DNA from 2 places in the Mycobacterium sp. SMC-11 genome. Region 1 is predicted to be linked to the other one. Evidence: riboswitches for the same ligand, from Rfam matches in the RefSeq annotation. Region 1 holds a riboswitch; the other holds the start of a gene.

What was found. A riboswitch is a leader RNA that binds a small molecule or an ion and turns the genes downstream of it on or off. The one in region 1 is predicted to bind cobalamin.
Region 2: linked by a shared signal. The riboswitch ahead of metE (5-methyltetrahydropteroyltriglutamate--homocysteine S-methyltransferase) and the one ahead of ACKY0X_RS17160 (ABC transporter substrate-binding protein) in region 1 are both predicted to bind cobalamin.

Annotation. Positions count from the first base shown of each region.
Region 1 covers NZ_CP176430.1:3,598,452-3,601,654, forward strand. The annotation lists gene cobN (cobaltochelatase subunit CobN) at 1-1,069, opposite strand, end outside; cobalamin riboswitch at 1,098-1,223, opposite strand; cobalamin riboswitch at 1,233-1,384, shown strand; gene ACKY0X_RS17160 (ABC transporter substrate-binding protein) at 1,441-2,637, shown strand; gene ACKY0X_RS17165 (FecCD family ABC transporter permease) at 2,634-3,203, shown strand, end outside.
Region 2 covers NZ_CP176430.1:1,199,704-1,202,906, forward strand. The annotation lists gene metE (5-methyltetrahydropteroyltriglutamate--homocysteine S-methyltransferase) at 1-1,355, opposite strand, end outside; cobalamin riboswitch at 1,476-1,688, opposite strand; gene ACKY0X_RS05760 (SDR family oxidoreductase) at 1,735-2,394, opposite strand; gene ACKY0X_RS05765 (thiolase family protein) at 2,500-3,203, shown strand, end outside.

The sequences.
Region 1 (3,203 bases):
CGGCGTTGCCCACCCGGGAATGCTTGGTGGGATAGGCCGACAACACCAACGCCAGCTTCTTCTGTGCGTTCGGGATACGGCGCAGCACCGCGTGATTCACCGCGACCCCGGCCACCCGGGAGCACCGCTCGGGATCGGCGGCGTAGTGCGGCAGCCCGTCGTCGTCGATCTCCTTGAAGGAGAACGGGACGGTGATGATCCGGCCGTCGAATTCCGGGATGGCGATCTGGGTGGCCGAATCCAGCGGGGTCACGCCGTCGTCGTTGGCCTCCCAGTCCGCCCGCGTGGACGCCAGGCACAGTCCCTGGAACACCGGGATGTCCAGCGCCGCGATCTGTTCGATGTCCCACGCGCCGTCGTCGTCGCCGGCACTGACCCCGGCGGTGGCGTTCATCGCCCCACCGGCCGCCAGCATGCAGACCACCACCGCGTCGAGCTGCCCCAGCGCCGCGAAGAGCTCCTCGGGGGCGTTGCGCAGTGACGCGGCGAAGATCGGCACCCCGACGGCCCTGCCGGTCGCATCGATCGCGTCGGCCAGGGCGTGTGCGAAACCGGCATTGCCGCTGACCTCGTGGGCCCGGTAGTACAGCACCCCGATCCGCACCGCGTCGGGAGACTCAGCGGACTCGCTCCGCCTCTCCCGCTGGCCGTAACCCCACTCCGGGATCACCGCCGGTTCCTCGAAGCCCTCCCCGGTGAGCAGCACTGTGTCGCACAGAAACGCGTGCAGCTGCGCGAGGTTGGCGGGCCCGCCCTCGGCGAGGTAGGCGTGCGCCTGGGCGGCCAGGCCGATCGGGACCGTGGAGCACTCCATCAGCTCGGCGTTGGGCGAGCGTTCCCCGCCGAGCACCACCAACGGCAGTCCGGTCGCGCGCAGCAGCTTCAGTTCCTCGGCGATCTCGGCCGACGACCCCAGGATGCGCAGCACTACGACGTCGGCGCCGTTGACCAGCGGTTCGATGTCGTGGCGTGCGGGGTTCCCGAGCCGGTAGGCCGCGCCGCTGGCCCGCGCGGACAGCAGGTCGGTGTCGGAAGTGGACAGCAACGCGATACGGCGTGCCTGCGCCATCAGGGGCCTCCTCGGGGTTCTCGCCCCTCGTCGTCGGATGTCTCGTGGCCGTATCTGGCTGGGGGCACGCGACCCCTCACAGTGGCGGAACCGCCCCGGATTTGCACCGGGTTCCTGACGCCACGAGACGGCGGCCAGCCTAACGCAGCGCGGCGTGTAACAATGTCGCCGGTAAGGCGATGACGAATGAGGAAGCCGGTGCGAATCCGGCGCGGTCCCGCCACTGTCATCGGGGAGCGACCCTCATCAGCCACGGCCCGCCACTTGTGGGGTTGGAAGGCGAGGCGAGCAGTGATCCGAGAGCCAGGAGACTCACGTCAACGCGTCCTGCGTACCGGGGCGGTGTACCCCGAGGAAGCTGATTCACGCTGATGTCCCGTGCGTTGCGGGTAGTTGCTGCGCTCCTGGTAGCGCTGGCCACCGCGCTGTCGTTGGCCGGCTGCTTGGGCGAACCCACCACCCGCACACCGCAAGCGCGTGCCGGCTGCATCACCGACTTCGATCCGGCCACCGACTATTTCCCAGACAAGTCGACGCTGACCGAGGCCACCAACTTCGCCATCACCTACCACGGCAGTTACCAGGTTCTGACGGTCAAGCGGCCCTACCTCGGCGGCAAGCCGGTGTCGTGGGTGTTGGTGCGCTGCGGTGCGCCCGCGCCGGCGTTGACCGGGGAGCTGGCCAATGCCCAGCGGATCACCGTCCCGGTGCGGAGCCTCTACTCGGGCTCGACGACGCATCTGGCGATGATCTCCGAACTGGGCCAGGCGGGCGTGGTCACCGGTGTGGCCAGCCCGGCAGCCGTCGCCGACCCGCAGATCCGTGCGCGCATCGACGCCGGTGAGATCGTCGGCTACGCCCCCGGCGGGCAGATCAACATCGAGCGCGTGATCGGCGCGGGCCCCGACCTGCTGGTTACCGAGGGCATCGACGACCCCGGCTATCCCAAGCTGCGCGAAGCCGGTACCCCCGTGCTGGCCGACGCCGAATGGCTGGAGCCGACCCCGCTGGGCCGGGCCGAATGGATCAAGGTGTTCGCCGCGCTGACCGGGACCGAACACCAAGCAGCGCAGGCCTACCAGGCCATCCGGGACCGTTACCGCGCCTTGGCGGCGCAAGCCGCCGCAGCCAAGCCCGTCGAGGTCTTGGTCGGCACCATGTACTCGGGCAGCTGGTCGATGCCCACCGGCGAGAGCTACTCGGGGCGTCTGGTCGCCGACGCCGGCGGCACCTACCCCTGGCTGTCGGAGACCGGCGCCGAGACCCGGCACCTGAATTTCGAGTCGGTGTACACCCGTGCCGGCACCGCACCGGTCTGGCTGGTCACCGACGACTGGCAAACCCTGGGCGACGCGGTGGCCCGTGACAGCCGCTACGGCGAGCTGACCGCGCTGCGGACCGGCCATGTGTGGTCGGCGACCAAGGCAATGACACCCGCTGGCGGCAACCTTTATTGGGAACGCGGCACGGCACGACCGGATCTGCTGCTCGGCGACCTCGTTGCGATCCTGCATCCCGAGCTCGCCGCCGACCACCCGTTCGAGTTCTACCGGCGGGTGCCGCGATGAAGCCGCGTATCGCCCTGGTGCTGGCCGCGCTGAGCGCCGCGGTGGTTCTGCTGGCCGTGCTGGGGTTGGTGCTCGGGCCGGTGCGGGTGCCGGTGCTCGATACCGTGCAGGTGCTGTTCGGCGCCGAACCCTCCGACCCACGCTGGCAGGTGATCGTGTGGAACATGCGGTTGCCGCGGGTGCTGACCGCGCTGGCCGCCGGGTCCGCCCTGGGCGTCGCCGGCCTGCAGCTGCAAACCCTGTTCCGCAACACCCTCGCCGATCCCTACATTCTGGGCGTGAGCTCCGGGGCGAGCCTGGGCGTCGCGGTGGTGGTGCTGCTCGGCGGGGCGGCCGGCGGCGGTTTCACCACCGCGGTGGCCGGTGCCAGCCGCGCCGCGGAGGTGATCGCAGCGGCCCTGGGTGCGGCGGCCATGCTGACGCTGGTTCTGGTGCTGTCGCGGTGGACCCGCTCGGCGGCGACGCTGCTGCTGATCGGTGTGATGATCGGCGCGGCCAGCACCGCGCTGGTGAGCTTGGCGCTGGTGTACTCCGATCCGCAGCGGGTGCAGCAGTACCTGTTGTGG
Region 2 (3,203 bases), 2.4 Mb from region 1:
TTGCGGATCTCCACGGTCTGCGGGAACGACCCGATGGTGGTGGTCGGCAGCGGCGGCAGGTGCAGCCGCTCGTCCTGGGCGCTGCGGCGTGCCTCGGCCGAACCGCGCTGGCTGCCGGCCGCCCGGATCTCGGCGATCTGCGCGCGCAACGCCGCATTGTTCAGGCGGGGGTCGGAGGTGCGGGACGCGGCTGCGGCGTTGGACGCCTCGATCTCCGCAGCCACGGCTTCGCGTCCCTCGCGCAGCGCGCGGGCCAAGGTGGCCACCTCGGCCACCTTTTCGGCGCCGAACGCCAGCCAGCTGCGCAGCGCGTCGTCCAGACCCGTCTCGGGCTCCAGCGAGTAGGGCACGTGCAGCGTCGAGCACGACGTCGATACGGCAACGGCCTCCGCTGAACCCAACAGCGACGCCAGCTTGGCCAGGGCGGCCTGCAGGTCGGTGCGCCAGATGTTGCGGCCGTCGACCACGCCGGCGACCAGAACCTTGGAAGCCAGCTCCGGCACGGACGCGATTGCGGTGTTGGGTCCGTAAACCAGGTCGACGCCGATCGCCTCGACCGGGGTGCGGGCCAGCGCCGCCAGCCCGGCCCCGGGGTCACCGAAGTAGGTGGCCACGAAGATCGCCGGCCGCTTGCTCAGCCCGCCGAGGCGCTTGTACACCTGCTCGGCCAGGGCGGGGGCGTCCGCGGAGATGTCGGTCACCAGCACCGGCTCATCGATCTGCACCCATTCGGCGCCGGCGTCGGCCAGCTTGCCCAGCAGCTCGGCGTAGACGTCGGTCAGCTCGTCGAGGCGCGAGATCGGCGCCGGCGCACCGTCGACGGCCTTGCTGAGCAACAGGAACGTGACCGGACCGATGATCACCGGCCGGGCTGCGTTTCCGCCGAAGCCCTGCTCCTTGGCCTCGGCGAGCTCGGAGAGCACCTTGGCGGGGTTGAGCGAGAACGTCGTGTCCGCCCCGATCTCGGGAACGATGTAGTGGTAGTTGGTGTCGAACCACTTCGTCATCTCCAGCGGAGCGATGTCGGCGTTGCCGCGGGCCGCGGCGAAGTAGCGGTCCAACTCGTCGGCGACGCCGGCCACCCGGGCCGGGAGTGCGCCCAGCAGCACCGCGGTGTCGAGCATCTGGTCGTAGTAGGAGAACGTGTTCACCGGTATCGAGTCGAGCCCCGCGGCGGCCAACTGTGCCCAGGTGTCACGGCGCAGGCCGGCGGCCACCTTCTTGAGCTCGTCCTGGTCGATCCGGCCGGCCCAGTAGCTTTCGGTGGCGCGCTTGAGTTCGCGGCGCGGTCCGATTCGTGGTGAGCCGAGAACGGTGGCGGTAAAGGCTTGAACGGTCACGATTTGATCCTTCAATTGACGAGGGTGGGTCAACGCCAGCAGCCGCCCAGCTGATCCGGTCCCGTGCCTATATATAAAGCACTATAACCCTCAAAACCAGACGCCCATTCCGCGAGGCGTTGATCCGCCGGGCGCGGCGCGCCCAGCACAACGGGCAGGTATTCGGACTCGCAGGCGCGCACCGAGGTGCTCCTAGTGGCCGTCGCTTCCCAGTCGGCGGGCGAACCCATGACCAGTGCTTATGACGGCGGTCGTTCCTGCATACCGCTGCGGGACAGTCCCGGATTCTCACCGGGTTCCCTCTCGCGCTCCGCGGAAAACTACGTAAACCGCGGTGCGCTCGATGCCGAAGCCGCCTGGCGGCGACAACGGCAAACCAGTTGCGTGATCGAGGTTACTCGGCTCGACCGGCCGCGAGTGCCTCCGGGATCGGGGTCGGGCCGTCGTTGAACTCGATGGTGCGGCCGATGGTCGACTTGTCGGCCAGGGAGGCAGCGATCACCAACGCGACGTTGCCGCGGGAGACCTGCCCTTTGGCCGTGTCGGGACCGACGGCGATTTCTCCGCTGGCTGGATCCAGGGTTAGCCGGCTGGGCCCCAGCACCGTCCAGTCCAGGTCGCTGGCGCGTAGATGGGCGTCGGCGGCGGCCTTGGCCTGCGCGTACGGATAGAACGGATCGTCTTCGGGAATGCCGTGATCGGGTCCCGCGCCGAAATAGGACACCATCACGAATCGCCGCGCACCGGCTTTCGCGGCGGCGTCGATGCTGCGAATGGCGGCGTCGCGGTCGACGGCGTAGGTGCGTGCCGGGTTTCCGCCACCGGCGCCGGCGGAGAACACCACCGCGTCATGATCGGCAAAGAGCCGGGCCAGGCCGTCGGTGCCGAGCTGTTCGATATCGGCCACCACCGGGACCGCGCCGGTGACCGCGACCTCCTCGGCGTGGTCGGGGTTGCGGAACACCGAGCTGACTTGGTCGCCGCGACTAACGAGGGTGGGGGCCAGCAGCAGGGCGATCTTGCCGTGGCCGCCGACGATCACGATGCGTGCCATGGATTCGACGTTACGCGGGAGCGCGGAATGACCCCCGCTGACGCCGCCCGAGCGCGCCCGTCGACAATCGAAGTAACAAGACCCCGAACCAACTAAGGAGCACCCATGGCTGAAGCCGTCATCGTCGAAGCGGTGCGCGCGCCGATCGGCAAGCGCAACGGCGGACTGTCCGGGGTACACCCGGCCGAACTGTCCGCCCAGGTGCTCAACGGGCTGGTCAACCGGGCCGGCGTGGACCCGGCCCTGGTCGACGACGTGATCTGGGGCTGTGTCATGCAGGCCGGTGAGCAGGCCCTGGACATCGGCCGCACGGCGGTGCTGAGCGCGGGCTGGCCGGAGACGGTGCCCGCGGTGACCGTGGACCGCCAGTGTGGTTCCAGCCAGCAGTCGGTGCACTTCGCCGCCGCCGGTGTGGTCGCCGGACACTACGACGTCGTGGTCGCCGGTGGTGTCGAGTCGATGTCGCGGACCCCGATGGGTTCCTCGCTGGCCAACGGCGGCCGCCCGTACGGGGATTCCTTCAAGGCGCGCTACACCCAGACCCCCAACCAGGGCATCGGAGCGGAGATGATGGCCACCAAGTGGGGCCTGAGCCGCACCGCGCTCGACGAGTTCGCGCTGGCATCGCACGAAAAGGCCGGTGCCGCACAGGACGCCGGCGCCTTCAAGGACGAGATCGTCTCGATCACGGATCCCGAGGGCAACGTCATCAGCGAGGACGAGGGCATCCGCCGCGGTACTACCCTGGAGAAGATGGCCCAGCTCAAGCCCGCTTTCAAGGAGGACGGCGTGATCCACGCCGGTAACTC